One region of the Geodermatophilus normandii genome, then DNA from elsewhere that is predicted to be linked to it. Evidence: riboswitches for the same ligand, from Rfam matches in the RefSeq annotation. Region 1 holds a riboswitch; each other region holds the start of a gene.
The links. A riboswitch is a leader RNA that binds a small molecule or an ion and turns the genes downstream of it on or off. The one in region 1 is predicted to bind cyclic di-AMP.
Positions count from the first base shown of each region.

Region 2: it holds a riboswitch for cyclic di-AMP, as region 1 does, so the genes downstream of both, JD79_RS24280 (LysM peptidoglycan-binding domain-containing protein) here and JD79_RS13335 (C40 family peptidase) in region 1, are expected to answer to the same signal.
Region 3: it holds a riboswitch for cyclic di-AMP, as region 1 does, so the genes downstream of both, JD79_RS24285 (aggregation-promoting factor C-terminal-like domain-containing protein) here and JD79_RS13335 (C40 family peptidase) in region 1, are expected to answer to the same signal.
Region 4: it holds a riboswitch for cyclic di-AMP, as region 1 does, so the genes downstream of both, JD79_RS22810 (VldE C-terminal domain-containing protein) here and JD79_RS13335 (C40 family peptidase) in region 1, are expected to answer to the same signal.

Region 1 is NZ_QGTX01000001.1:2,728,274-2,735,631, reverse strand. It holds gene JD79_RS13370 (fumarylacetoacetate hydrolase family protein) at 1-695, shown strand, start outside; gene JD79_RS13365 (phosphatase RsbU N-terminal domain-containing protein) at 719-1,021, opposite strand; gene JD79_RS13360 (STAS domain-containing protein) at 1,018-1,407, opposite strand; gene JD79_RS13355 (STAS domain-containing protein) at 1,404-2,318, opposite strand; gene JD79_RS13350 (sigma-70 family RNA polymerase sigma factor) at 2,315-3,394, opposite strand; gene JD79_RS13345 (hypothetical protein) at 3,467-3,790, opposite strand; gene JD79_RS13340 (DUF4352 domain-containing protein) at 4,318-4,932, opposite strand; gene JD79_RS22660 (hypothetical protein) at 5,177-5,335, opposite strand; cyclic di-AMP (ydaO/yuaA leader) riboswitch at 5,705-5,838, shown strand; gene JD79_RS13335 (C40 family peptidase) at 5,851-6,366, shown strand; gene JD79_RS13330 (GIY-YIG nuclease family protein) at 6,416-7,168, opposite strand; gene JD79_RS13325 (HNH endonuclease signature motif containing protein) at 7,279-7,358, shown strand, end outside.
Region 2 is NZ_QGTX01000001.1:2,902,916-2,910,273, reverse strand. It holds gene glgX (glycogen debranching protein GlgX) at 1-2,011, shown strand, start outside; gene treY (malto-oligosyltrehalose synthase) at 2,008-4,347, shown strand; cyclic di-AMP (ydaO/yuaA leader) riboswitch at 4,598-4,726, shown strand; gene JD79_RS24280 (LysM peptidoglycan-binding domain-containing protein) at 4,751-5,392, shown strand; gene treZ (malto-oligosyltrehalose trehalohydrolase) at 5,526-7,280, shown strand; gene JD79_RS23820 (dihydrofolate reductase family protein) at 7,280-7,358, shown strand, end outside.
Region 3 is NZ_QGTX01000001.1:3,068,056-3,075,413, forward strand. It holds gene JD79_RS14975 (FMN-binding glutamate synthase family protein) at 1-1,468, shown strand, start outside; gene JD79_RS22720 (hypothetical protein) at 1,507-1,677, opposite strand; gene JD79_RS14980 (FMN reductase) at 1,762-2,400, opposite strand; gene JD79_RS14985 (LLM class flavin-dependent oxidoreductase) at 2,397-3,494, opposite strand; gene JD79_RS14990 (DivIVA domain-containing protein) at 3,767-4,660, shown strand; cyclic di-AMP (ydaO/yuaA leader) riboswitch at 4,812-4,971, shown strand; gene JD79_RS24285 (aggregation-promoting factor C-terminal-like domain-containing protein) at 5,207-6,175, shown strand; gene JD79_RS15000 (class I SAM-dependent methyltransferase) at 6,264-6,908, shown strand; gene JD79_RS15005 (TetR/AcrR family transcriptional regulator) at 6,944-7,358, shown strand, end outside.
Region 4 is NZ_QGTX01000001.1:4,178,791-4,186,148, forward strand. It holds gene JD79_RS20165 (hypothetical protein) at 1-269, opposite strand, end outside; RNA gene rnpB (RNase P RNA component class A) at 720-1,133, opposite strand; cyclic di-AMP (ydaO/yuaA leader) riboswitch at 1,261-1,409, shown strand; gene JD79_RS22810 (VldE C-terminal domain-containing protein) at 1,681-2,301, shown strand; gene JD79_RS20185 (PIG-L deacetylase family protein) at 2,344-3,063, opposite strand; gene JD79_RS20190 (DoxX family protein) at 3,181-3,540, opposite strand; gene JD79_RS20195 (sulfite exporter TauE/SafE family protein) at 3,565-4,317, shown strand; gene nadA (quinolinate synthase NadA) at 4,319-5,350, opposite strand; gene JD79_RS24580 (dihydrofolate reductase family protein) at 5,379-6,071, opposite strand; gene JD79_RS20210 (ABC transporter substrate-binding protein) at 6,169-7,047, shown strand; gene JD79_RS20215 (amino acid ABC transporter permease) at 7,008-7,358, shown strand, end outside.

The DNA.
Region 1 (7,358 bases):
CGCGCAACGCCGCCGCCGCGTTCGGCCGGGAGGTGTCCCCGGTGTGGTTCCAGCAGCCGGTCTTCTACTTCACCAACCCGGCGGCGGTGCGCGGGACGGGCGAGCCGGTGCCGGTCTCCCCCGGCTCGGCGGCGTTCGACTACGAGGTGGAGGTCGCCGCGGTCGTCGGCCGGGGCGGGTCGGACCTGACGCCGGAGCAGGCCGAGGCGGCGATCGCCGGGTACACGGTGTTCGTCGACTGGAGCGCCCGCGACGTGCAGCGGGTGGAGTCGCAGGTCGGCCTGGGCCCGGCGAAGGGCAAGGACGGCGCGACGACGCTCGGCCCGGTGCTGGTGACGCCCGACGAGCTGGAGCCCCACCGCTCCGGCGCCGGGTACGCGCTGCGCATGGCGGCCGCGGTCGACGGCGTCGAGCAGGGCGGCGGCAGCTGGGCCGACATCCGCTGGTCGTTCGGCCAGATGCTGGCCTACGCCTCGCGCGGCACCGAGCTGCGGCCCGGCGACGTCGTCGGCAGCGGCACGGTCGGCACCGGCTGCCTGCTGGAGCTGCGGTCGCTGCACGGTGAGGACCGGCACCCGTGGCTGCGCCCGGGCGCGGAGGTCTCGGTGACGGTCGAGGGGATCGGCACGGTGACCGCGCCGATCGTCGCCGGTCCCGAGCCCGTCCCGCTCGGCCCGGCCGCCTCCGGGTCCTGAGGTCCTGCCCCGAGGCGGGGCGGTCAGCCGGGGCGGCCGCGGCCGCCGGGGGAACGCCGCTGCGACATGTCGTAGCTGGCGACCAGCTCGAGCAGGAAGTCCGACGCCGCCTCGGCCACCGCCGGCACCTCGTCGGGAGGGGTGTCGCGCAGCACCTCCAGCAGGACGTCGTGGTGCACGCGGACCACCTCCAGGAGGCTGATGTCCGCAGCGAGCGCGGAGCGCCCCAGCTGGTAGCCGGCGGCGAGCGCGGACTCCTCGCGGCGGCCGAGGTGGCGCAGGAACGCCGCCCGGTGGTCACGGTGGAGGTCCGCGATCGTGGTCACCGCGCCGGGCCGATCGACGCGCCGGTCACCGCGGCGAGGTGGGTGAGTCCCTCCTCCAGGTCCAGCGCCGTCACCAGGGACCCGGTGTCCATGCCGAGCTGGACGATGACGAACGCGACGTCGGGCTGGAAGCCGACGATCACCGTCTGCGCGCCCCGCAGCCGCGCCATGTCGGCGATGCCGCGCAGGGTGCGGGTGGCGAAGGAGTCGACGACGTCGAGGGCCGCGACGTCGATGATGACGCCCTTGGCGCGGTCCCGGCCGATCCGGTCGACCAGGTCCGCCCGGAACCGCTCCAGCTGTGAGTCGTCCAGGGCGGTGTGTATCGAGGCGATCAGGATGGCGCCCTGCCGCAGGATCGAGAACAGCCGTGGCCCGGCGGTCATGGCGCCGGCGCTCCCTCGGGACGGGCCGGCGCGTAGCCCAGCATCCGCTCGGCCTCCTCCAGGCCGCCCTGCAGGTCGCCGATCGTCGCCATCTTGCTCAGGTCGACGCCGATGGTGACCAGGGTCTGGGCGATGTCCGGCGAGAGCCCGGTGATGATGACGCTGGCCCCCATCAGCCGGGACGCGTCGACGGTCTGGACCAGGTGGTTGGCCACCGTCTCGTCCATCCCGGGCACGCCGGTGATGTCGATGACGACGACCTTGGCCCGGTGGGTGCGGATGCCGCCGAGCAGCTGGACGGTCAGCTGCCGGGCGCGCTCGCTGTCGAGGATCCCGATGATCGGCAGGATCAGCAGCCGCTCGCGGACGGGGAGCACCGGCGTCGACAGCTCCCGGATGGAGTCCTGCTGCTGCCGGATGACCCGCTCGCGCTCGTCGACGAAGCTGACCGCGACGGTGTTGGCGATGCGGTTGGCGGCCGGCTCGTAGGCGTCCAGGACCCGGTTGAGCATGCCGAAGTCGCGCTGGTACTTCTCGAACAGCGAGCGGGCGAGCACGTCGCGCAGCAGCAGCACGATGCCGACGACCTCGTGGGTCTCCACGCCGCGCGGGATGATCCGCTCGGAGAGGTCGCGGGCGTACTGCTGCAGCGCCGCCACGCTGCCGGTCTCGAGCACCTCGACGTAGTTGTCGTACACGGAGGTCGTCTCGGCCGACATCTCCTGGCTGGTCATGGCCTGCAGCAGGTTCTCCTCGCGGATCCGGGACGCCCACTCCTGGCGCAGCTTCGTGCGGTGCTCGCGCAGGTGCGCGACGAGCTCGGGGAGCAGGGCCATCTCGTCGGGGCCCAGCGTCCGCGGGGACTCGGCCCGGGCTCCTCCACGGTTGCCGTCGTCCTGCGTGCCGGTCATCGCTCTCCCCACCACTTCGTCATGGTCACGGTGGTGCCGCGGCCCACCTCGGACACGATCGCGAACTCGTCCATCAGCCGGCGGGCGCCGGGCAGTCCCAGGCCCAGCCCGTCGTAGGTGCTGTAGCCGTCGCGCAGGGCGCGGTCGACGTCGGGGATGCCGGGACCGACGTCGCGCGCGACGATGCGGATCCCCGGCCGCGGCTCCTCCAGGACCTCGATGACGACCTCGCCGGAGTCGGCGAACTTGACGATGTTGCGGGTCACCTCGGACACGGCGGTGGCGATCGCGGTCAGGTCGGTCGGGGGGAAGCCGATCCCGGTCGCGGCCTCGCGGGCGGCCGAGCGGGCGGCCACGACGTCGGCGTCGGACTGCACGGGCACGCGGACGTCGGCGTCCCGGTTCCGGCCCCGCCCCACGAGCGGCTCGCTGAGCCGAGCGCAGAGGTCGCACTCGAGCAGGTGGCGGGCGGCGTCGACCTCGCGCTGCCGGCGGCGGTCGCCGCTGGAGAGGGCCAGCAGCACCGGCCGGCACCGGTCGGTCGGGGGCTCGGTGTTCTCGAGGACGAGCAGGTACTCCACCCGCAGCCGCGCGCGGGTCCGGTTGAGCTGGGCGGCCACCGCGCCCGCCGTGGACCCCAGCTCCGCCGCGAGCGACCGGGTGTCCTGCCCGGACACCTCGTGGGCGAGCAGCGTCGCGCGCTCCCGGTCGCTCAGCCGGGTCAGGGCCGCGGTGACCGCCTCGCGGTCCTCCTGCACGAGGACGTCCTCGTCCGGCGCCTCCGGCGGGCGGAGGTCGACGACGCGGTGCTGGTTGCGCCGCTGGCGGTCCTGGTCCCGCCAGAGGGAGGCGACGACGTTGCGGGCCGTCACGATGGCGTAGGGCTCGAGCATCCCCGGCTCGACGCGCCCGGACGCGGCGAGCACCCGGGTCAGCGTCTCCTGCACCAGGTCGTCCGCGGTCGCGTGGTCGGGGACCCGGGCGGCGACGATCCGCCGGACGAGCGGGATCAGCGCCGTGATCTCGGCGGGCGACGGCCCGTCCTGGGCCGGGCCGGCCCGCCCCGCGGCGGCCATGGCGGAAAGCTACGCCGCGCGTCCCGGCTCCGCCTCCCCTTCCGCTCCCGCTCCCGGCGGGGAACCGCCTGCTCAGCACCGCTGCCCGGGCGGCCCGCCCCGCACGGGCCGCACCCCGAGCCGCACGAGGATGCGCTCGCCCCTGCGGCGGCGCTCGCGGGCCCGGTCGCGCAGCAGGCCCGCCAGCACGGGGCTGGCCGAACGGTCGGCGCGGCTCTCGAGGAACTGTGCCGCCGCCAGGTGGGTCGCCGCCCGGCGGAGTTCCTCCACGTGCTGGAGCCGCTCCTGCGACCCCCGGGGAGCCGGGACCCCGGGGGCGGCCGCCCGCTCCGCGCCTGCCCCGCCGGTCGTCCCGCTCGTCGTCCCGCTCGTCGTCGTGGCGCTGCTCGTCGTCATGGCGCTGCTCGCCTCCCTCGATCCCCCTGCACCGGTGACGACGCCGTCCCCGGGCCGGGATGACGCGGCGCGCCGGGACGCCGCCGTCGACGGGTCGGCGGTCACGCACGGTGTCCGGACGGGCGCTGACGCGGGCCGCCCCGGTCCATGACGCGGAGGTCCGGCGCCCGCGCGGCCCCGGCCCCGGCCCGCCGCGGGCCCGGCGCCGTCGCCGGCGTCCCCGCTCCCGTCATGCGGAGCGCGCCGGCGCCTCTCCTGTCCGTGGGCCGGTGCCGCCCCCACACCCGTGCCCCCGGCGGGGACGGCACCGGTTCGCGTGAACGGCGGGACCATCCCGCCGTGCACGCGCCCCGTCCGCCGGAGCATCGTCGTCACCGGGAACCGGGTCGTGTCCGCCCCGGTCGGGGTGTTGCTGGACGGAACTCGACTGCACCCCGATCCGGGCTCGCGAGCCCGGCCACATCATGGCTCGAAGACGACACAGGGGGTCCCGCCGGTCGGCGGAACCCCCTGTGGTTGAGCGCTGCTTACTGCAGGGCGACGGTCACGCCACCGGAGAACGCGGAGTCGTGCAGCTCGATGCCGCTGGGGGTCATGCCGGCCGGGACGTCGAAGACGACCTTGCTGTTGAGCGTGTTGCCGGGGTTGATCTCCTCGTAGAGCGAGGACGAGTCCTGCAGGTAGAAGGCAGCCTCGCTGTCGGCGCTGAACTCCTGGCCCTCGGCGTTGAGCAGGGTGGCGTTCTCACCGAAGAAGCCCTGCGCCTCACTGCCGATGTTGCTCACCGTCACGTCGACGATGCAGAACTGCCCCTGCGCTTGCGTGCTGAGGTACTCGTCGCCGAGCTCGGTCTGCGAGCAGTCGACGCCGTTGACGACGAACTGGAAGTCGCCGTCGGCCGCCGGCTGACCGATGCCGACGGCGCTGGCCTCGGTGGCGTCCCCGGAGTCGGCGCTGGCCGCGCCGTTGTCGCCCGGAGCCTCGGCTGAACCGGTGTCGGCACCGCCGCCCTTGTTCGCGTTGACGCCGATGATGATGACGACGATCGCGGCGAGGACGAGGAACCAGGCCTTCTTGTAGAACGGCTTCTTCGGGGCAGGAGCAGGCACGGGCTGCTGCGGGAGCGGCGGAGAGTAGGTCATCGGATCCCCCGGGGGTGAGAGCCCGAGAAGCGGGGGTCGCTGCACATGTCTGCTGCACCGCCACCGGGCGTGACACACGGGACAGTGACACGGCCGCGTCCCGGAACGACCCATATCGGTACGGAGTCGTCCTCAGCACTCACAGGTGTCTCATGCGCAGCGGCGGAAACGGAGGTCACGAAGCCGGGGACGCACCGCGGCCCCCGTCCCGGAAGGGACGGGGGCCGCGGTCGAGCGTGCGGGGTCAGTACCCGCGACCGGTCGGTCGCGTGCCGCCACCCTTGTTCTTGGCCTGGTAGTCCCGGATGAACTGCTTGATCTTCGCCTGGTTCTGCGGCTTCCGGAGCTCCTGGACGACCTTCGCGGCGACGCCCGAGGCGATCACGTTCCTCAACATGCCCATGGGGGTGCTCCCTCCTCTCGACTGCTCCAACGGGTGCCCCGACAACGGGCGGGCCAACCGTCGAGATCCCGGCGACCTCCGCGGGCGTGGCGGGCCGCTGACCCGGAGTGCGGGCGCACCGTCTCGTCCTTTCTCGTCGGGCCCGGCGTGTCCGTGCCGCCCGGGCGGCCGCCGGCCGGGTGCTGCGCCGCCGTCCGTGGTGGTGACGGTGGCGTGTCGGATCCGCGGCCGGCGTCAAGTCGGGAGGCCGGGCCCGGGCGTGGCGCGGCCTCGGTCCGGTGGAGGGGCCCGCAACCGCTCCCTACCGTCGTCGCGGACCGGCCGGGGCCCTCGTCACCACCCGCGTGACACCCGCCGGACACGCCGAACCGGATGCCGGCACCCAGCCGGTACCCGGGCCGGGGACCCACCGCAGTCCTGGGGTGGAGCGCGATCCGTCGCGCCGGGCGACTCCCCCGTCCGAACCCGTCAGCTAACCCGGTAGGCGGCCGTGGAGAACAGGAGAACCGTCGTCGATGACGACCACTCGCACGTCCCTCGCTCGTCGCTCGTTCCGCGGTGTCGCCGTCGCCGCCATCGCCGGGGCCGGCATCGCCCTCTCGCCCCTCCCCGCCTCCGCTGCTGCAGGGGGCGTCGGCACCACCGCGACCGTGGCCGCCGCCCCAGCGCCTGCTCCCAACGGCGCGGCCCAGATCGCCGTCGACACCGCCCTGGCCCAGCGCGGTGACATGTACGTGTACGGCGCCGCCGGCCCGAACACGTTCGACTGCTCCGGGCTGACCAGCTACGCCTACAAGGCCGCGGGCATCACGATCCCGCGCACCTCGAAGGCCCAGTCGACGTTCGGCACCCCGGTGGCGAAGGCCGACCTCAAGCCGGGCGACCTGGTGTTCTTCTACAGCCCCGTGTCGCACGTGGGCATGTACATCGGCAACGGCCAGATGGTGCACGCCTCGACCGCCGGCAAGCCGGTGGCCGTGGTCAACCTGGACTCGATGCCGAGCTACGCGGGCGCACGCCGCGTCGCCTGACGCACGCTCTCGACGGCGCCCCGGCCCTCGTGGCCGGGGCGCCGCCGTGTCAGGTGGGCAGGGCCTTCCGACGGCGGGTGAGCGCGCGGCGCAGGTCGGTCCTCGGGACGTCGCGGAGGTTGAGGGGCGGGTCGGCGAGCTCGAGCAGCCGCTCCTCCCCCGGCGCCACCGACTCGATCGGCAGCGGGAGGACCGCGACCCGCAGGTGCCGGTGCATCCAGCCGGTCAGCTCCTGCCCGTCGACGGCCGGACCGCCCTCCGGGGACAGGCAGGCGCTCAGCGTGAGCCGGAAGGTGGAGAACTGCCGGCGGCCACCGAGGTGCATCGTGGCGATGCGGCCCCACAGCGTGTTGCTCGACCGCACGCCGCTCGGCCGGATGCCCCCGGCGCGGCCCGCGTAGACGAGGCCCGGCACCACCTCGTGCCCGAGACCCCGGGTCAGGTCGGCCGCGCCCTGGTCGTCGGCCCACCAGCTGTAGAGCCCCGGCTCGTTGCTCGCGGCTCGGCCGGCGGCGAGGAAGTCTGCGGGCGTCGCGGCGTTCAGCGCGTCGAGGAGCGGGGTGACGCTGGGGACCTCGCTCCGCCAGCTCTCCGTCCGCTCGCTCGTCCGGAAGCCCAGCTCTCGCAGGGCCCGGTGGGCAGCCCGGGTGGTGACGCGGCTCCGGTCGCCAGCGACCGCAAGGGTCACCACCTGTCGCAGCGGCCAGCGGACGCCGTCGACGTCGACCCAGTGCGTGCGGACCGCCCGTGGCACGTGGCCGTGCAGCGCCGCCCTCAGGGCCGTGGCGTCGTCGAGTTCCATCCCGGTCGCCCTACCCACGAGGTCGTCGACAGCTTCTGCTCCTGACCGATTAGCGCTTTGACCTGCGGTTTCAGGTTGAGGGGACCACTGCGGTGGCGTACAATTCGTACATGTGTTCGGGTGATCCAGGGAGCGGTGACGTCCTCGACGGCGTCGCCGCGCTGGTCGCCGAGCGCAACCGGATCGACGC
Region 2 (7,358 bases), 170 kb from region 1:
GGTGGAGCTCTGCCTGTTCGACGCCGAGGGCAACGAGGAGCGCATCCGGCTGCCGGAGATGGACGGGTACGTGTGGCACGCCTTCCTGCCCGGCATCCAGCCCGGCCAGCGCTACGGGTTCCGCGTGCACGGCCCCTACGACCCGGAGAACGGGCAGCGCTGCAACCCCAACAAGCTGCTGCTCGACCCCTACGCCAAGGCGGTCGACGGCTCGATCGACTGGGACGAGGCCTGTTTCGGCTACCGGTTCGGCAGCGGTGAGCGCAACGACGACGACTCCGCGCCGCACATGCCGAAGTCCGTCGTCGTCAACCCGTACTTCGACTGGGGCGTGGACCGCCCGCCGCGGACGCCCTACAACAAGACGGTCATCTACGAGGCCCACGTCAAGGGCCTGACGATGACCCACCCGCGGATCCCCGAGGAGCTGCGCGGGACCTACGCCGGCATCGCGCACCCGGCCGTGATCGAGCACCTGCAGTCGCTGGGGATCACGGCGATCGAGCTCATGCCGGTGCACCAGTTCGTGCAGGACGACACGCTGCTGCAGAAGGGCCTGCGCAACTACTGGGGCTACAACACGATCGGCTTCTTCGCGCCGCACAACGAGTACGCGCAGCAGACCGACGGCCAGCAGGTGCAGGAGTTCAAGGGCATGGTCCGGGCCCTGCACGAGGCGGGCATCGAGGTCATCCTCGACGTCGTCTACAACCACACGGCCGAGGGCAACCACATGGGCCCGACGCTGTCGTTCAAGGGCATCGACAACCGGACGTACTACCGGCTGGTCGAGGGCGACGAGCAGTACTACATGGACACCACGGGCACCGGGAACTCGCTCAACGTCCGCACCCCGCAGGCCCTGCAGCTGATCATGGACTCGCTGCGGTACTGGGTCACCGAGATGCACGTCGACGGCTTCCGCTTCGACCTGGCCTCGACGCTGGCCCGCCAGTTCCACGAGGTGGACCGGCTGTCGGCGTTCTTCGACCTGGTGCACCAGGACCCGATCGTCAGCCAGGTCAAGCTGATCGCCGAGCCGTGGGACATCGGCGACGGCGGCTACCAGGTGGGCAACTTCCCCGCGCTGTGGACCGAGTGGAACGGCAAGTACCGCGACACCGTCCGCGACTTCTGGCGCGGCGAGGACGCCACCATCGGCGAGTTCGCCAGCCGCATCACCGGCTCGGCCGACCTCTACAAGCACTCCGGGCGCCGCCCGGTGGCGAGCATCAACTTCGTCACCGCGCACGACGGGTTCACCCTCAACGACCTCGTCTCCTACAACGAGAAGCACAACGAGGCCAACGGCGAGGGCAACAACGACGGCGAGAGCCACAACCGCAGCTGGAACTGCGGCGTCGAGGGCGAGACCGACGACCCCGAGGTCCTCGAGCTGCGCGCCCGGCAGCGGCGCAACTTCATCACCACCCTCATGCTCAGCCAGGGCGTGCCCATGCTGCTGCACGGTGACGAGCTCGGCCGCTCCCAGGGCGGCAACAACAACGGCTACTGCCAGGACTCCGAGCTGACCTGGATCGACTGGGAGTCCGTCGACGAGGGCCTGCTGGAGTTCACGAAGCTGGTCACCCGGCTGCGCACCGAGCACCCGACGTTCCGCCGTCGCCGGTTCTTCCACGGCCGGCCGGTCCGCCGCGAGGAGGGCGACCCGGTCCAGGACATCGCCTGGTTCACCCCCGCCGGCGAGGTCATGGCCGACGAGGACTGGGACGCCGGGTTCGCCAAGTCGCTGGCGGTGTACCTCAACGGCCACGGCATCCGGGAGACCGACGAGCGCGGCGAGGACGTCCTCGACGACTGCTTCTACCTGGCCTTCAACGCCCACCACGAGCCCATCGACTTCACCCTGCCCACCGGCGAGTACGCCGAGGGCTGGACGGTCGTCGTCGACACCGCGGAGATGGGCGAGGTCGAGCCGGTGCAGCTGAAGGCCGGCGACACGCTCTCGGTCGCCGCCCGCGCCACCGTCGTGCTGCAGGCGGCCCCGTGAGCGGGCCCGTGAGCGGGCCGCGCGACAGCCGGGAGCGGCGGCGGGCGACGCCGTCGGCCACCTACCGGCTGCAGGTGACCGCCGACTTCCCCCTCGACGACGCCGCCGCCGTGGCCGGCTACCTGGCCGACCTCGGCGTCAGCCACGCCTACTCCTCTCCCCTGCTGCGCTCGGCGGCGGGCAGCACGCACGGCTACGACACCGTCGACCACGCGCACGTCGACGAGTCGCGCGGCGGGCAGGAGGGCCTCGACCGGTTCGTCGCCGCGCTGCACCAGCACGGCCTGGGCCTGGTCCTCGACCTGGTCCCCAACCACATGGGCGTGGCCGACCCGACCGAGGCGCCCTGGTGGTGGGACGTGCTGCAGCACGGCCGCGAGAGCGCGCACGCCTCGGCGTTCGACGTCGACTGGGACTTCGGCGGCGGCCGGATCCGCATCCCGGTGCTCGGGTCGGCCGACGACGTCGAGAAGCTCGAGGTCGTGGACGGCGAGCTGCGGTACTACGACAACCGCTTCCCCCTCGCCCCCGGCACCGGGCAGGGGACGCCGCAGGAGGTGCACGACCGGCAGCACTACGAGCTGGTCGACTGGCGACGCGCCGACGCCGACCTCAACTACCGGAGGTTCTTCGCGATCAACACCCTCGCCGGGCTCCGGGTGGAGGACCCCGCGGTCTTCGACGCCACCCACGAGCTGGTGCTGCGGCTGGTGGAGCAGGGCGCCGTCGACGGGCTGCGGATCGACCACCCCGACGGCCTCGCCGACCCGAAGGGCTACCTCGACCGGCTGGCCGAGGCCTCCGGCGGCCGGTGGACGGTCGTCGAGAAGATCCTCGAGCCCGGCGAGGACCTGCCCGGCAGCTGGCGGTGCGCCGGCACCACCGGCTACGACGCGCTGGCCGAGGTCGACGACGTGCTGGTCGACCCGGCCGGCGAGGCGGCGCTCACCGCGCTGGACACCGAGCTGTCGGGGCGGCCGGTCGACTACGCGCAGCTGGTCCACGACTGCAAGCGCGAGGTCACCGACGGGATCCTCGGCTCGGAGGTCGCCCGGCTGGTACGGGTGATCGGCGACCTGCCCGGCGTCGACCGGGAGCGGCAGACCGAGGCGCTGGCCGAGCTGCTGGCCACCTTCGACGTCTACCGCAGCTACCTGCCCGACGGCCGCGAGCACCTCGACACCGCGGTGTCCGAGGTCCGCGACCGCCGGCCCGACCTGGTCGCCGCCGTCGACGCGCTGCACCCGGTGCTGGCGCAGGCCGGCACCGAGGCGGCCACCCGCTTCGAGCAGACCAGCGGCCCGGTGATGGCCAAGGGCGTCGAGGACAGCGCGTACTACCGGTGGGCGCGGTTCGTGGTCCTCAACGAGGTCGGCGGCGACCCGGCGCGCTTCGGCTCCACGGTCGAGGAGTTCCACGAGGCGCAGACCCGGCGGCTGGAGCGCAAGCCGGCGTCGATGACGACGCTCACCACGCACGACACCAAGCGCAGCGAGGACACCCGGGCGCGCCTGGCCGTGCTCGCCGAGGTGCCGACCGAGTGGGCCGGACTGGTCCGCGGCTGGCTGTCCCGCCACCCGCTGGCCGACCGGCCGCTGGCGCACCTGGTGTGGCAGAACCTGGTGGGCGCCTGGCCGCTGTCGCGCGAGCGGGCGCACGCCTACGCCGAGAAGGCCGCCCGCGAGGCCGGCCTGTCGACGACGTGGACCGACGTCGACGAGGCGTTCGAGACCGAGCTGCACGCGATGGTCGACGCCGCCTTCGACGACGCGACGACGAACGCCGAGATCGAGCAGTTCGTCGCGCGGATCGGCCCCGCCGGCCGGTCCAACGCGCTGGCGCAGAAGCTGGTGCAGCTGACGATGCCCGGCGTCCCCGACGTCTACCAGGGCACCGAGCTCGAGGACCGCTCGCTGGTCGACCCCGACAACCGCCGCCCCGTCGACTACGACGAGCGCCGGGCGCTGCTGGCCCGCCTCGACGGGGGCTGGGTGCCGGACGTCGACGAGACGGGCGCGGCGAAGCTGCTCGTCGTCTCGCGGGCGCTGCGGCTGCGCCGGGACTCCCCGGAGCTGTTCACCGGGTACGCGCCGGTCGAGGCCACCGGGTCCGCCGCCGGCTCGGTCGTCGCGTTCGACCGGGGCGGCGCGGTGACGGTCGCGACCCGCCTGCCGGTCGCGCTGGCCGCGACCGGGTGGGGCGACACGGCGCTCGCGCTGCCCACCGGCGCCTGGCGGGACCTGCTCACCGGCACGCGGGTGGTCTCCGACGTCGGGGGCCTGCCCGTCGGCGACCTGCTGTCCCGGCTGCCCGTGGCGCTGCTCGTCCGCGAGTGAGACGGAGGTCACACCGCCGCGGGGGGCACTCCTCCGCGGCGGTGTGACCAGGCGTTCCTCCCGGGACCGTCCGCCGCGGGCGGTGGGGCGGGAGTCGACTCCCGGGGCTGGAGGAGACGTCTCGTGACCCGGCCGTTACGTTGTCCCGGCGTCCGCGCGACAAGCCGGCGGACGCCGGAGCCGGCCCGCCGAACCCCGTCCACCGGGCTCCGTACCTCCCAGCACAGCCAGGACGGGGATGGGGGAACCACTTCGGCGTCTGCCGCCGCGACACGGGGGCCGGGTGCAGACGTCTCGGGGTGAAGCCGCACGCGTGCGGCCGGGGCACCGATCGCTCCGAACCCGACAGCTCACCTCGTAGGCGGCGGATCGGAGATCCGTCATGCGCACGTCCTCCTCTCCCATGCCCGCGGCCGGCCGCCAGCAGCGCGCGTCCCGCCTGGTCCGCCGGACGGTCCTCACCGCCGGCGCGGCCGCCCTCTCCGTCGGGGTGCTCGCCGCCCCGGCCTCGGCCGCCGCCCCCAACGACTGGGACGCCGTCGCCCAGTGCGAGTCCAGCGGCAACTGGTCGATCAACACCGGCAACGGCTACTACGGCGGCCTGCAGTTCTCCCTGTCCTCGTGGGCCGCGGCCGGCGGCACCCAGTACGCGGCGCGGCCGGACCTGGCCACCAAGGCCCAGCAGATCGCGGCGGCCGAGGTGCTGCTGGACATGCAGGGCCCCGGGGCCTGGCCGACCTGCGGCAAGGCGCTGGACCCGTCCGCACCCGAGGCCGGCGCCCCGGCTCCCGCCCCGGCTCCCGCCCGGCTCCCGCCCCGGCTCCGGCCCGGCCCGGCTCCCGCCCCGGCCCCGGCTCCGGCCGCCGCCCCGGCGGCTGCCGAGGCGTCCGGCGACACCCACACGGTCCGGCGCGGGGAGACCCTCCGCAAGATCGCCCGGGCCGAGGGCGTCGAGGGCGGCTGGCGCGCCCTGTGGGCGGCCAACCGCGACGAGGTCCGCAACCCCAACCGGATCTTCGTCGGGCAGGTCCTGCACCTGCCGTGACTCCACGGTGGCCGGGGAGCACGCCTCCCCGGCCACCACCGGGGTCTACCGGCTCCGGTCCGCCGTCACGGTTGACCGGGCCTGCTGGGGGCAAGACGGTGCGGTCACCCCGCACACCCCTGGAGGCCCCCGCATGTCCGCACCCGTCGAGTTCGCCGTCTGGGCGCCCGTGCCCGAGCGCGTGCGCCTGCAGGTCGACGGCGCGGTGCACGACATGCGCCGCGACGACGACGGCTGGTGGCGCGCCGAGGTCGAGGCCTCCCCCGAGGCCGACTACGGCTACCTGCTCGGCGACGACGACACCCCGCGCCCGGACCCGCGCTCGCGGCGGCAGCCCGACGGCGTGCACGGTCTCTCCCGCCGGTTCGACCCGGCCGCGTACTCGTGGGGCGACGGCGCCTGGACCGGGCGCCCGCTGGCCGGCGGCGTCGTCTACGAGATGCACGTCGGCACGTTCACGCCCGAGGGCACCCTCGACGCCGCGATCGACCGGCTCGGCCACCTCGCCGACCTCGGCGTCGCGTTCGTCGAGCTGCTGCCGGTCAACGGCTTCGACGGCACGCACAACTGGGGCTACGACGGCGTCCTCTGGTACACGGTGCAGGAGAGCTACGGCGGGCCCGCCGCCTACCAGCGCTTCGTCGACGCCTGTCACCAGCGCGGCCTCGGGGTGATCCAGGACGTCGTCTACAACCACCTCGGCCCGTCGGGGAACTACCTCCCGCTCTTCATGCCCGTCTTCAGCGAGGGCGGGCCGAACCCGTGGGGCTCCTCGATCAACCTGTCCGGCCCGGACTCCGACGAGGTCCGCCGGTACATCCTCGACAACGCGCTCATGTGGCTGCGCGACATGCACGTCGACGGGCTGCGGCTCGACGCCGTGCACGCGCTGGTCGACGAGCGGGCGACCCACGTGCTGGAGGAGATGGCCCAGGAGGTCGACCGGCTGTCGGTCGCCGAGGGCCGGCCGCTGACGCTCGTCGCCGAGAGCGACCTCAACGACCCGCACCTGGTGACCCCCCGCGAGGCCAACGGCACGGGCATCCACGCGCAGTGGAGCGACGACTTCCACCACGCGGTCTTCGCGACGCTCACCGGCGAGGCCTCCGGCTACTACGCCGACTTCGCCGAGGCCGGGCTCTCGGGGGTGGCCAAGACCCTCACCGGGGCCTACTTCCACGACGGGTCGTGGTCGAGCTTCCGGCGGCGGCACCACGGGCGGCCGGTCGACACCGGGCGGCTGCCGGGGTGGAAGTTCCTCGGCTACCTGCAGGACCACGACCAGATCGGCAACCGCGCCGTCGGCGACCGCGTCTCGGCGACCCTCTCCCCCGGCCTGCTCAGCGTCGGCGCGACCCTCGTGCTGACCAGCCCGTTCACGCCGATGCTGTTCATGGGCGAGGAGTGGGGTGCCTCGACGCCGTGGCAGTTCTTCACCAGCCACACCGACCCCGAGATCGGCCGCGCGACGGCGGTGGGGCGCAAGGCGGAGTTCGCCGAGCACGGCTGGGACGCCGACGAGGTGCCCGACCCGCAGGACCCGGAGACCTTCCGCCGGTCGAAGCTGGACTGGTCGGAGGTGGAGCGGGAGCCGCACGCGGGGCTGCTCGCCGTCCACCGGCGGCTGATGGCCCTGCGCCGGGAGCAGCCGGACCTGGTCGACCCCGACCTGTCCGCGGTCGAGGTCGGCTGGGACGACGAGGACCGCGTGCTCGTGGTGCACCGTGGCTCGCTGCGGGTGGTGGCCAACCTGTCCGGGGAGGAGCAGGAGGTCGAGCTGGACCGGCCCGCCACCGGGGTGCTGTTCGCGACCGCCGAGGACGAGCCGTCGCTGTCCGGGACCTCGGTGACCGTGCCGGCCGAGAGCGCGGCCGTCGTCACCACCTGATGCGCCGGCTGCACCCGTCGCCGGTCGGCGACCTGACCGACGGTGACCTGACCGACGGTGACCTGACCGACGACGACC
Region 3 (7,358 bases), 340 kb from region 1:
GCTGGGCCACGCCCGCTACCTGCTGGAGTCGATCGGCCCGGAGCTGCGGCAGTACCTGGTGGCCGGCAACAACGAGGAACGCCCCTTCACCCGCGACCAGCGGCGCTGGGTGTACGCCTCGGCCAAGGGCGAGAACAACTACTTCGGCTTCGGCACCGACAACGACCTCGAGTACACGGCCGGCTACCCGGTCATCAACCACCGCACGTTCGGCCGGGCCGTCCCGCCGTCGCACCCGCACTCGGCCGCCGACGTGGCGCTGCCCTCGGCGAAGGTCCTCGGCGGCCCCCGGGGCCGGGCGCGGGCGTTCCGGCCGGCGTCGGCGGTCAACGTGTCGGCGATGAGCTTCGGCTCGCTGTCCGGAGCCGCCGTCGAGGCGCTCAACCGCGGCGCGGCGCTGGCGGGGTGCCTGCACAACACCGGCGAGGGCGGCCTGTCGGTGCACCACCGGCACGGCGGGGAGCTGGTGTTCCAGATCGGCACCGCGTACTTCGGCTGCCGCGACGAGGCCGGCCGCTTCGACCTCGACCGGCTCACGGACCTCGTGGCCGGCGCGCCGGTGCGGGCGCTGGAGGTCAAGCTCAGCCAGGGCGCCAAGCCCGGCCTCGGCGGCGTGCTGCCGGCGGCGAAGGTGTCGGCCGAGATCGCCGCGGCGCGCGGGGTGCCGGAGGGCGTGGACTGCGTCAGCCCGTCGCGGCACGCGGAGTTCAGCGACGTCGACAGCCTGCTCGACTGGGTGGAGCTGCTCGCCGCCGAGACCGGCCTGCCGGTGGGCATCAAGTCCGCCGTCGGCGACATGCGGTTCTGGGAAGAGCTCACCGAGCTGATGGCGACCACCGGCCGGGGCGTGGACTTCGTGACCGTCGACGGCGGCGAGGGCGGCACGGGCGCCGCGCCGCTGATCTTCACCGACTCGGTGTCCCTGCCCTTCCAGCTCGGCTTCGCCCGGGTGTACTCCGCCTTCGCCCGCCGCGGCCTGGCCGAGCAGGTCACGTTCGTCGGCGGCGGCAAGCTCGGCCTGCCCGACAACGCGGTCGTGGCCTTCGCGCTCGGCTGCGACATGGTCAACATCGCCCGCGAGGCGATGCTGGCGATCGGGTGCATCCAGGCGCAGAAGTGCCACACCGACACCTGCCCGACCGGCGTCGCCACGCAGAACGCCTGGCTGGCGCACGGGCTGGACCCGGCCCTGAAGTCCGTGCGGCTGGCCAACTACGTGGCCACGCTGCGCCGCGACCTGCTCAAGGTGGCCGAGGCGTGCGGCGTCGAGCACCCGGGGCTGATCGACACCGGCTCGGTCGAGGTGCTGACCGGGCGGACGGCGTCGACCCCGCTCGGGGAGGTCTACGGGTACGAGCCGGACTGGGGGCTGCCCTCGGCCGCCGACCGGGCCGAGATCGTCCGCATCATGACCGCCGACGCGCCCCAGGGCGGCTCGGCGACCCCGTCGGAGGACGCGGTCGGCTGACGACCCCGGGCGGGGGACCGCCCGGGGGCGCCGGCACCTCAGGCGGCGTCCGGTCCGGCGGCGATCCGGAGGGCGGCGGGCCGGCCGACCACGACCACCGGCCCGCCGCAGTTCCAGCACAGCGGGTCGGCGCTCCCGCGCTCACGGGCGTCCTGACCGCCCACCTCGCACGGCGCGCACGTCCAGATGACCTCGATCCGGTGTTCCACCGATGGCTCCCCGGTTCTCCCTCCGCGGCCACCGGCTGTTCGATGCCGGCGGGTGGGTACCCCGCTCGCCGCCGCCGAACCGGGTCAGGCCTCGCCGCGGAGGAGCTGCTCGAAGGAGGGGACGTCGGTGAACGGGTCGGCCGGGCGGGCCGACGCGGGCCGGCCGGTGACGACGTCGGCCAGCTCGCCGGCGGCGCGGGTGATCCGCCGGCCCAGCTCCAGGCTGGTGCCGGCGCTGCCGGTGCCGTCACCGCCGGCCCAGTCCTCGCTCGCCGCGAACACCGCCGTCGGCACGGGCACCGCACGCAGGTGGCTGAACAGCGGCCGCATCGCGTGCTCGAGCACCAGCGAGTGCCGGGCGGTGCCCGCGGTGGCGGCCATCAGCACCGGCTTGCCGGTGAGCGCGTCCTTCTCCAGCACGTCGACGAAGGACTTGAACAGGCCGCTGTAGGAGGCGGTGAACACCGGGGTGACGGCGATGAGCGCGTCCGCGCCGGTGACCGTCTCCACCGCCGCGCGCAGCGCCGCGTTCGGGAAGCCGGTGACGAAGGCGTCGGCGACGTCGCGGGCGTGCTCGCGCAGCTCGACGACCTCGACGGTGGCGTCCTCGCCCCGCTCGCGCAGGGCGGCCACGGTCGCCGCCGTCAGCCGGTCGGCCAGCAGCCGCGTCGACGACGGGACCGACAGGCCGGCGCTGAGGACGGCCAGGGTGCGGGTGGTCACGCGGAGACCTCCTCCGGGCTCTGCCGCCGCGCGGCGACGCGTGCGGCGTGGGTGGGGGCGTCGGGGACGTGCGCCGGCTTGAGCGCGGCGAACTCCCTGCGCAGCACCGGCACGACCTCCTCGCCGAGGACGTCGAGCTGCTCGAGCACGGTCTTCAGCGGCAGGCCGGCGTGGTCGACGAGGAACAGCTGGCGCTGGTAGTCGCCGACGTAGTCGCGGAAGCCGAGGGTGCGCTCGATGACCTGCTGCGGGCTGCCGACGGTCAGCGGCGTCTCGCGGGAGAAGTCCTCGAGCGAGGGCCCGTGGCCGTACACCGGCGCGTTGTCGAAGTAAGGGCGGAACTCCTCGACGGCGTCCTGGGAGTTCTTCCGCACGAACACCTGCCCGCCCAGGCCGACGATCGCCTGGTCGGCGCTGCCGTGGCCGTGGTGCTCGAAGCGCGAGCGGTAGAACTCCACCATCCGCTGGGTGTGCTCCTTGGGCCAGAAGATGTGGTTGGAGAAGAACCCGTCGCCGTAGTAGGCGGCCTGCTCGGCGATCTGCGGGGAGCGGATCGAGCCGTGCCAGACGAACGGCGCGACGCCGTCCAGCGGCCGCGGGGTCGAGGTGAAGCCCTGCAGCGGGGTGCGGAACCGGCCGGACCAGTCGACGACGTCCTCCTCCCACAGCCGGCGCAGCAGCGCGTAGTTCTCCACGGCGAGCGGGATGCCGTTGCGGATGTCCTGGCCGAACCAGGGGTAGACCGGGCCGGTGTTGCCGCGGCCGAGCATCAGGTCGACGCGGCCGCCGGCGAGGTGCTGCAGCATCGCGTAGTCCTCGGCGATCTTCACCGGGTCGTTGGTGGTGATCAGCGTGGTCGACGTCGACAGCTGCAGCGTCCGCGTCTGCGCCGCGACGTAGGCCAGCGTGGTGGTGGGGGAGGACGAGAAGAACGGCGGGTTGTGGTGCTCGCCCAGCGCGAAGACGTCGAGCCCGACCTCCTCGGCCTTCCTCGCGATGGTGAGGACGGCCTGGATCCGCTCCGCCTCGCTCGGCGTGCGGCCGGTCGTCGGGTCGGTCGTGATGTCGCTGACCGTGAAGATCCCGAACTGCATCTCGTCTCCAAGTGATTGAGAGCTCAACTGCTGTCCGGCGCAACCGTACCGGTGCCCTCGTTGTTCCCCGGCCGTCGTTACCTCCCCGATACCGGGTGACTGCGGGCGGTGACCGGACCGGCACGGCCGGGTCGTCCCACTCCGCACGCGCCCGAGCACGCCGGAGCGCCGGGGCGGAGCGCGGGGCGGGATGGGAGATTGTGATCACTCCCGACGGTCCGGACCGGGCCGGCGGGGGTCCGGATCGGACGGCGCACCGAGGGGGAACCGGGATGTCGCAGCGGGCAGGGGTCACGACGGGGGACGGCGGGACGGCGGGGACGGGCGGTCCGCCCGCGTCGGGCCGGCCGAGCGGGCTCGACGGCCTGCTGGGGACCGGGCCGGTGTTCACCGGCGCGGTCCGCGGCTACGACCGCACGCAGGTCGACGACTACGTGTCGTGGGCCGAGACCGAGATGCTGGTCCTGCGCCGCGAGAACGACCACCTGCTCAGTCGCTACGCCGCGGCCTCGACCGAGGTGCAGAACGCCCGCCGGCGGCTGGCCCAGCTGGTCCGCGAGCGGCAGTCCCTGCCCGGCCCCGAGGACGCCCTCGCGCTGGTGCGCCGGGCGGAGCAGGAGGCCGCCGCGCTGACCGCGGCCGCCGAGGAGGAGGCCGCACGGGTCCGCGCCGAGGCCCGCACGGAGGCCGCGGCGCGGCTGTCCGGGGTGGCCGAGATGCGGGAGGCGGTGAGGGCGCTGCGCGAGCAGACCCGCAGCGAGGCCGCCGCGGTGCTCGAGGCGGCCCGCCGCGAGGCCGCCGAGCTGGGGCGCGCGGCCGCGGCCGAGCGCGATCGGCTGGACCGGGAGGCCGCCGAGGCGCGCGCCCGGGCCGACGACGAGGCACGCGAGCGCCGGCGCCTCGCGGAGGCCGAGCTGCAGCCGCTGCGCGACGAGCGCGACGAGGCCCGCGACTGGCTCCGCCGGCTGACCGGCCAGATCGACCAGGCGCTGGCGGTGGTCGCCGGGGTGCTCCCCGACGACGTCCCCGTCCTCGCCGACAAGCGCGAGGCCGTCCGCGCCGAGGAGGCCGCCGGACCGTTCGGTGGGACCTCGCGGCCGGCCGACGTGTCCGAGGTGACACCGCTGCACGGGCCCGGCCGCACCGAGGTGGCCGCGGCCTCCTGACCAGGAGGAACGGCACGGCAGGTCCGGCGACCGCGCCGGCCGCACCAGCCGTCACGGCGGTCCCGCGCGCCCCGGGAGTTGTCACGAACCGGTAACGCCCGTACGGTGACCGGCGTCCGGCTGGTCGTCTGGTCCCCGTCCCGGGGAGCTCGGCCGGACGCCGCCGAGTCGTGTCCGTCCCGCGGACGCGAGCCGGGGACCCACCGCAGTCCTGGGGTGAATCGCGCCCGCCGAGCCGCGCTCGGTGCCGCGTAGGGCTCCTTCCCGCCCGAACCCGTCAGCTAACTCGGTAGGCGGCTCACGGAAGAACGGAGAGCCTCCGCACACCCCGCCTCCGGGCCCCCGCGGCCCGCAGGTGCAGCCGTCCGCGCGCCTCGCGCACCTCCGCGTCGTCCCGACGCCGGCTCGCCCCTGCCCGCCGCACCGGTGACGCCCTCCGCGCCGCCGGGGACCCGCCAGACGCGACACCCGTAGACCGCGCCGCGTGCGCACGCCCGGACCCGGGCGGCTGCCGCGCGCACTCTCCCTCGGAGCACCCACCCCCTCATGTCCCGCCGCACTCCCGACGCGCCCGCGACCGTCGAGCTCGCCGCCACCCCCGCCGACGCCGTCGACACCGCCACCGCCGAGACCCGCGAGCTGTCCGCCCTGGGCGGCGATCCCGCCGAGGTCCCCGCTCCCCGCGCCCGCCGCCGTTCCCGCCTCGGCCGCGCGCCGCTCGGCCACCGCCGCCCGGCCCTGCTGCTCGGTGCCGCCGCCGCCGGCGCCCTGGTCGTCGGCCTCGTCTCGACGGGCGGCCCCGCCGCCTCCGCCGGGACCGACACCGTGAGCGCCTCGGTGAGCGTCGCCGAGCAGCTGGGCATCCCCCAGCAGCCGGCCGCCGAGCGGGCCCCCGAGCCGGCCGACCTCGCCCCGCTGGAGGACGTCGCCGCCTCCCGCAGCGATCGCAGCGCCGCCGAGGCCAGCGCCGCCCAGGCCCAGGCCGCCGCGGACCAGGCCGAGCTCGACCGCCGCGCCGCCGAGGAGGCCGCCCGCGTCGCCGCCGAGCAGGAGGCCGCCCGCATCGCCGCCGAGCAGGAGGCCGCCCGGGTCGCCGCCGAGCAGCAGGCCGCCGCCGAGGCGCAGGCCGCCGCCGAGGCGCAGGCCGCCGCCGAGCGGGAGGCCGCCGCGGCGGCTGCGGCTCCGGCGCCCGCCGCCAGCAGCTCCTCGAGCTCCAGCTCCGCCCCGCGCGGCTCGTTCAAGGACTACGCGCTGAGCAAGGTCGGCAGCGCCGAGCAGTTCAGCTGCCTCGAGAGCCTGTGGGGCAAGGAGAGCGGCTGGAACCCCAACGCGCAGAACCCGACCAGCACCGCGTACGGGATCGCGCAGTTCCTCGACTCGACCTGGGCGAGCACCGGCATCGCCAAGACCTCCGACGGCTACCGCCAGATCGACGCCGGCCTGATCTACATCGACGAGCGCTACGGCTCGCCGTGCGGGGCGTGGGCGCACTCGCAGGCCACCGGCTGGTACTAGGAGGACCCTCCTGCCCCCGCGCCGCGCTCCGGCTCGGCGCGGGACCCTGCAGGAGAGCCGTTCCGGCACGACGCCGGGGGGAGGGCCGATGACCGTGCGGGTGGTGCCCGCGGGCTTCGTCCGCGCGCACACCCAGGTGCGCCGGCCCTCGCTCGTCCCCGAGGTCCGGCTGCACGTGGCCGACGACGTCGTCGCGCTGTGGGAGGCGATGGAGACCGCGGCCGGCGGCGCGGGGGAGGAGCCGCCGTTCTGGGCGGCGGCCTGGCCCGGCGGGCAGGCCCTGGCCCGCTGCCTGCTCGACGGGCCCGCGACGGTCGCCGGCCGCACGGTGCTCGACCTCGGCTCGGGCAGCGGCCTGGTGGCGATCGCCGCCGTCCTCGCCGGCGCCCGCCGGGTGCTGGCCAGCGACGTCGACCCCTTCTCGCGGACGGCGGTGGCCGTCAACGCCGGCCTCAACGGCGTCCGGGGGATCAGCGTCACCGGCGACGTGCTCGACCGCGAGCCGCCCGCCGTCGACCTCGTCGTCGCCGGGGACGTCTGCTACGACCGGGAGATGACCGGGCGGGTGCTGCCCTTCCTCGACCGGGCGCGGGCGCGCGGCTGCGAGGTGCTGGTGGGCGATCCCGGCCGGCCGTACCTCCCGCACGAGCGCCTGGAGCCGGCGGCCGTGTACGAGGTGCCGGAGACCGAGGGGCCGGGCGTGCGCCGCACCACGGTCTGGCGGCTGCCCTGACGCCGGGGGGCCCGGCGCTGGGTAGGGTCGCCGCCGTGGCCGCACCGCTCCCCGCCCCACCGGGCGGCAGCCGGGGGCGGCGGGCGCGCCGGCCCTCGGGCGACGACCGTGAGCGCGCCATCCTCGCCACCGCCGAGGACCTGCTGGAACAGCGGCCGCTGGCCGACATCTCCGTCGACGACCTGGCCCGCGGCGCCGGCATCTCCCGGCCCACCTTCTACTTCTACTTCCCGTCCAAGGACGCGGTCGTCCTGGCGCTGCTCGACCGGGTGGTCGAGGAGGCGCACGCGTCGCGCTCGGCGGCGCTGCGGCGGGCCGGCGACGACGTCCGCGCGAGCTGGCGTGCCGCCCTCGAGGCGGTCCGCAGCACGTTCGCCGCCCACCCGGCGGTCGTCTCCGCCGTCGCCTCGCTGCTGGCCACCAGCGCCGAGGTGCGGGGGCTGTGGTCGA
Region 4 (7,358 bases), 1.5 Mb from region 1:
TGCAGCCTCGTCGACCAGCTGTCACGAACAGCCTTGAGGATCTCGTATGCCTGGGCGGGCTTCGCGGCGTACCGCCCGCGGAAGTCACCAGCGGTCGCCGGCGCCTCCGGGGTCGACCGCGTGCGATAGATCGCCTGCGGGCCGGCGGCCCAAGCGAAGCCAGCTCGAACGTCAGTGCACGGGTGCTTCGGCCATGGCGGTCCCATCTCGTCGAAGTAGACCCGACTGCCGGCCGCGTTCGACCAGAAGTAGACGGCTGCGCCGCACACGGGGCAGCGAGCATTGGGCCTCAGCCAGCGAGCCGAGTAGGGCAGTGCCGGATAGCGGACCGTGGCGGGTCGCGGCGGGGCTGGATGGTGGTCCTGCGTGAACCAGCTCGTCGAGTAGGAGCTTGAGCTCTGCCTGCCCGAGGACCCTCGTGTGACGTCGTGCGCAGAGACCCAGTGCATGGTCCCGTTTCGACCACGTCGCCAATGCCCCCGCCGCCGGTACTTGGCCAACGTGCCTCCTGCTCGGGCCGACGCTGGATCGCAGCCTCCCATACGAGACGTTCAAGTCCGCCCTCGTTGCCGGCGGCCGCGCGCAACGGGTGCGGACACGTCCGGGTCCTCGTCCTCAGGCGGGCCGTGGTGGGCGCCGTACTGGCTCCCGCGGCTGAGGAACATCTGAGGAACGGGGACCCCCGCCGGACCTGAAAAGGCAGGTCAGACGAGGGGCGACGGACGAGTCGGCCTGTACGCCGGGTTCTGTCCTCGGGCGCCTCGCGGCCTCCCGATGGGCGGTCATCCATCTAGGCCCGCCGTTGCCGGCGGGCTCGAGCGGTCCACCCGCAGGCTCGGGCGGGCAGCCCTCGAACGCCTGCGCAGGACGACGTTCCCGCCGTCCCTTCTCGACCTTGCTCCGGGTGGGGTTTACCGAGCCGCACCGGTCACCCGGTGCGCTGGTGGTCTCTTACACCACCGTTTCACCCTGACCGGCCGTGTCTCCGGAGAGGCACCGCCGGCGGTCTGTTCTCTGTGGCACTGTCCCGCGGGTTCCCCCGGGTCGCCGTTAGCGACCACCCTGCCCTGTGGAGCCCGGACGTTCCTCGGCGACGGGGTCTCCCCCGCCGACGCGACCGCCCGGCCGACTCGTCCGTCGTGCCCGCAGTCTACGGACCCTTCACAGCGGAACTGCCCGGTCCGCGTTGTGACTATTCCGTAACCCACCTACGGTTGCCGGGTCCGGTCGGTCGTCACCGCCTCCACCCGGGGGGAGCCGCACCGGATGCCGCCGAGTCGTGACCATCCGTGGCCGCGAGCCGGGGACCCACCGAACCACTGGGGTGAGTCCCGCTCCCTCGGGAGCGGGTAGGGCGCATCCCCGCCCGAACCCGTCAGCTGACCCGGTAGGCGGCCATGGGAGAACGGAGAACCGCAACGGGGTGCGCCGTAGGCGCCTGCCCTGGCGCGCCCGCACCCCCTCAGAGACGGACGCCGCGACCCGCGCACGAACGCCGGTCGCCGCGCATCCCGAGCCGGACCGCGACCGCTCTCGCGTCGGCCTGCCCTCCAGCAGGTGCCCGCCGCCCGGTCGCCCGCCCGGCCGTCCCATCCGGGGGCTTCCGCCCCACTCACGTGACGGTGACCGCTGAACACACGGCGGCGCCGCACGGAACCGACGTCAGGAGCTCTCCTCGTCATGCCTTCGCACAGCTCATCCCGCACCGTCCGCCGCACCGTCACGGTCGGCGCCCTCGCCCTCGCCTTCGGTCTCTCCGGGCAGTCCGTCGCCCAGGCCGAGGGCCGGTGGGACGGCCACCGCTCCGACTGGTCGCACGGCTGGTCCCACGACCGGGACGAGGCGCCGGCCGCCGCTCCGGCGGCAGCCCCCGCCGCGGCCGCGGCTCCCGCAGCCGCGGCGGCCCCGGCGGCGGCCGCCGCCACCGCGGTGGTCGCGGTGTCGACCGACCTCACCGGCAAGCCCACGCCGACCTCGACCGCCTACAGCGCCTGGGCCGCGCACGTCCGCCCGGTCGTCGCGGAGGTCACCTCGACCTTCGGGGTGTCCACGGTCCTGACCCGGCCCGGGCACTCGCCCACCCAGCAGCTGGCCGCGGACTTCATGGTCTACGCGGACTCCGCCAAGGGGAACGCCGTCGCCCAGTACGTCATCGACAACGCCGCGCGGTTCAACGTCGAGTACGTCATCTGGCAGCAGCGGATCTTCATCATCGGCGGCTCCGGCTGGCGGGCGATGGAGGACCGCGGGTCGGTCACCGCCAACCACTACGACCACGTGCACGTCAGCTTCAACCCCTGATCGACCGGGACGCGGCCCCGGGTCCCCCGGGGCCGCGTCCCCTCACCCCGCGTAGAGGGCGAAGCCGGCCACGCGCCGGCCGTCCAGCTCGGGGGTCGCCATGTCGACCTGCTTGCGAGCCTGCTCCTCGACCGGCTCGTCCGACAGCGCCTCGAGGTAGCGGCGGTGCTCGGCGAGCGAGGCCACCGCCCGGTCGACGACGTCGGTGACATCGACGGTGTGCGTCACCCCGACCGGCGTGGCGACGGCGGTCCACCGCACGCCCCGCCACGGCTCCTGGGCGGCGAGCTCCGGGAAGATCCACTCGTTGGCCGCGTCGCCGACCGCGTCGAGCGCGCAGCGGCCCAGCGCCCGGTGGTCGGCGCTGTTCCAGTAGCCGACCGCCGCGCCCGGGGGCGTCCAGGTGTCGCCGTGGTGCATCGTCACCACCAGGTGCGGCCGGTGCCGCCGGATCGCCGCCGCGAGCGACCGGCGCAGGTCCGTCCCCTCGGTCAGCCGGCCGTCGGGGTGGCCGAGGAACTCGACCACCGACACGCCCACCACCGCGGCCGCGGCCCGCTGCTCGCGCTCCCGCAGCGGCCCGGCCTCCTCCGGCGGCAGCCCGGCGATGCCGGCCTCGCCACTGGTCGCCAGCACGTACCGGACGTCGCGTCCGGCCGCGGTCCACGTGGCGACGGCGGCCGCGCACCCGTACTCGACGTCGTCGGGGTGGGCGACGACGACCAGCGCGCGCTCCCAGTCGTCGGGCAGCGGATCGGCCATGCGGGCAGTGTGCCCGGCGTCGGCGCGCGGCGGCGGGCTCGGGACGCAGCCGGGTGGACGGCGCCCGGCCGACCGGGCCCGACCCGGTCCCCACCCGCGGCCGCTGATCGACCGGCGTCAGCGACCGCGGGCCACCCGCAGCGCGGCGGCGATCATCGGCGCCTGCAGCGGCAGCCGGACCGCGGCGGCCGCCAGGAACGCCGGCCGCCCCCGCGCGAGGCGGACGTGGTGCAGGTGCGCCGGCAGGAACGAGGCGAGCAGCCCGGCCGCCGCCCACCCCCCGGCTCGCCGGGTCGGCGGCCCGGTGAGCAGTGCCGCCGCGGCGACCTCGGCCACGCCGCTGCCGAGCACCCACGCCCGGGCGTCGCCGAGCTCGGGCGGCACCAGCCACTCGTAGGTCCGAGGCCGCACCAGGTGCAGCACGCCGGAGCCGCCGAGGGCGGCGGCCAGCCAGGTCGCCGGGGCGGGGAGGCGCACGGCGTCACCGTAGGCTGCCGCTCCGTGTCAGCCGCCGACCTGCTCATCGCGGCCGCGGTGGCCCTCGGCGCCGGCGTCATCAACTCGATCGCCGGCGGCGGGTCGCTCGTCCTCTTCCCCACCCTCGTGGCACTCGGCCTGCCGACGGTGGCGGCCAACGTCACCAACTCGGTGGCGCAGTGGCCCGGCTACCTCGGCGGGATGGCCGGGTTCCGCCGCGAGTACGCCGGCCAGGGCGAGCGGCTGGTGCGCCTCGGCGCGGTGTCGGTCCTCGGCGGCACCGCCGGCAGCGTGCTGCTGCTGACCACGCCCAGCGAGGCCTTCGACGTCGTCGTCCCGGTGCTGGTGCTGCTGGCGAGCCTGCTGCTGGCCGTGCAGCCGCTGCTGACCCGCCGGCTGCGCGACCGCGACGACGGCACCGCCCGCGACCCGTGGTGGCTCCATCTCGCGCTGTTCCTCGCCACCGTCTACGGCGGCTACTTCGGCGGGGCGCTCGGCGTGATCCTGGTCGGCGTGCTCGGCACCGCGCTGCACCGGCTGCAGCTGGCCAACGCGCTGAAGTCGGCGCTGTCCGCGGTGACGGCGACGGTGACGCTCGTCGTCTTCGGCTTCTTCGGGCCGGTCGACTGGCAGGTGGTCGCCGTCGCGGCGCCGGCCAGCCTGGTGGGTGGGTTCGCCGGTGCCCGGATCGCCAGCCGCATCCCCGCGACGCCGCTGCGGGTGCTCATCGTGGTCTTCGGCGTCGTGGTGTCGGTCTACCTGTTCACCCGGATCTGACCTACTCGCCGCCGCGGCCGGGCTCGCCGATGGCGATCATCGCCTCCACGGCGCGGCGGGCGCGGGCGGCGGTCTCCGGGTCGACGTCGATCGCACCCTCGCCGGTGCGCAGCGTGTGCAGCAGCTTCGCCGGGGTGATCATCTTCATGTATCGGCAGGCCGCCCGCTCGTTCATCGGGATGAACGCCGTTCCGGAGTTCAGCGCCCGCAGCTGGTGCAGGATGCCGACCTCGGTGGCCACCAGCACCTGCGGGGCGCGGGTGGTCGCGGCCTCCTCGACCATCCCGCCGGTGGACAGCACGCGGGTGCGGTCGGCCGGCAGGTCGCCGTGGCTGACGAGGTCCAGCACCGAGGTGGTGCAGCCGCACTCGGGGTGCACCAGGATCTCCGCGTCCGGGTGCGCGGCCACCTGCGCGCGGACGTCGGCCGGGCTGATGCCGGCGTGCACGTGGCACTCCCCCGCCCACACGTGGACGTTCTCTCGCCCGGTCACGCGCTTGACGTGCGCGCCGAGGAACTGGTCCGGGCAGAACAGGATCTCCCGGTCGGCCGGGATGGAGCGGATGACGTCGGCGGCGTTCGACGACGTGCAGCAGATGTCGGTCTCGGCCTTCACCGCGGCGGTGGTGTTCACGTAGCTGACGACGACGGCGCCCGGGTGCTCGGCCTTCCACTCGCGCAGCTGCTCGGCGGTGATCGAGTCGGCGAGCGAGCAGCCGGCGGCGTGGTCGGGCAGCAGCACCGTCTTGTCCGGGGAGAGGATCTTCGCCGTCTCGGCCATGAAGTGGACGCCGCAGAAGACGATCTCGCGGGCGTCGGTCTGCGCGGCGACCCGCGACAGGTAGAGGGAGTCGCCGGTGAAGTGGGCGACGTCCTGGATCTCGGGCACCTGGTAGTTGTGCGCGAGGACCACCGCGCCCCGCTCGTCGGCCAGCCGGCGGACCTCGGCGGCCCAGGTCGCGTACTCGGCGGGCGACAGGGTGCGCTCGTCGCCGGCGACGGCGGGGGTGGCGGGCGCGATGGTCGCGGTCACGGGGCTCCTCGGAGGCAGGCGCGGGGGCTCATCGTCCCCGGTCCACCGTCAGCGGCGGTAGCGGGGTGCCCCCTACAACGCCGGGCTCCCCGGCCCGCTTCCCCCGGCGCCGGACGTCAGCGCCGGACGTCAGCGCCGGACGTCGTACACCAGGTGCGTCACCCGGCTGCCCTGCACCACCTGCGGGTCCTCGAACTGGATCTCCGGCGGTCCCCCGGCGCCGGAGTACGGCTTCCCCGAGCCCAGCACCACCGGGACGAGCGCGAGCACCACCCGGTCGACCAGGCCCGCGCGCAGCGCCCTGCCCGCCCACGTCCCCGGCCGACACCGTGACGTCCCGGTCGCCGGCGAGCTCCCTCGCCCGCTCGATCCCGGTGCGGACGTCGGCGACGAAGCTGAACGGCGCCGTCGCCCGGTGCGGCCAGTCGTCGGCCGGCCGGTGGGTCACCACGACGACGTGCTCGCCGTTCGGGGGCACGCCCTCCCAGCCGTCGGTGATGTCGAACAGGTGGCGTCCGCACACCATGACGCCCGCCCGCTCGGCGAACGGCCGCAGGAACTCCGCCGTCGGCGCGGTCACGTGGAAGGGGCGGTTCCGGTCGCTGAAGGTCATCTCGACGTCGCCGTTGCCGTACCAGTCGAACAGCGGGCCGGGCATGTCGTCGTCCCGGCCCACGAACCCGTCCAGCGACACCGCCGCGAACAGGACCACCGCACCCATGGCGCACCTCCTCGTCCGACGAGCCCGGGTGAGGCCGGACACACCGGCCCCGGTCCTACGATCTGCGCGCCGATCCGACCCAGCAAGGGACTCCTCGATGCGCCGTCGTCCGCTCCCCCTCGTCCTCGCCGCCACCGCCGCCCTGGCGCTCTCCGCGTGCGCACCGCAGGAGGAGTCGACCGACGCCGGCTCCTCCGGCAGCGGCGGCTCCTCGGCCACCGGCGCCTGCACGCCCGACGAGCTCGACACCCTCGAGCCGGGCACGCTGACGATCGCCACCGACGAGCCGGCCTACGAGCCGTGGTTCGTCGACGACGCCCCGGAGAACGGCGAGGGCTTCGAGTCCGCCGTCGCCTACGCGGTCGCCGAGCAGCTCGGCTACTCCGAGGACGACGTCACCTGGACGCGGGTGCCCTTCAACGCGGCCATCCAGCCCGGCGCCCGCCCCTTCGACTTCGACGTCAACCAGTTCTCCATCACCGAGGAGCGGCGGCAGGCCGTCGACTTCTCCTCGCCGTACTACACGGTGAGCCAGGCGGTCATCACCACCGCGGGCTCCGCGGCCGACGGCGCCACCAGCCTCGCCGACCTGCGCGGCCTGCGCCTCGGTGCCCAGGTGGCGACGACGAGCCTCGACGTCCTCACCACCGTGATCGCCCCCGAGAACGACCCGGTCGTGTTCAACACCAACGACGACGCCAAGCTCGCCCTGCAGAACGGCCAGGTGGACGCGATCGTCGTCGACCTGCCGACGGCCTTCTACATCACCGCCGCCGAGCTGGAGAACGGCGTGATCGTGGGCCAGCTCGAGGACTCCGGCGAGGGTGGCGACCAGTTCGGCCTGCTCCTGGCCAAGGACAGCCCGCTCACCGACTGCGTCAGCCGGGCCGTCGACGCGTTGCGCGAGGACGGCACGCTCGCCGAGCTCGAGCAGCAGTGGCTGTCCGACGTCGCCGACGCGCCCGTCCTGTCCTGAGCACCGTCGTCCCCGGCGGCCCCCGCGGCGTCGCCCTCCCCCCGCCCAGCGAGCTCGAGCTCTCCCGCCGGGCCTGGCGCCGCAGCCGGGCCCGGCGCTCGACGCTGGTCGCGCTCGCGTCCACGCTGGTCTTCGCCGTCGTCGCCTACCTGGCCGTCACCCGCTCGCCGGGCTGGCCGCGGGTGCAGGCCACGTTCTTCTCGCCGTCGGTGGCGCTGGAGTCGCTGCCCGACATCGCCCGCGGGCTGCTGGTGAACCTGCAGGTGCTCGTCGTCGGCGGCCTGCTCGTCCTGCTGGTGGGCCTCGGCATC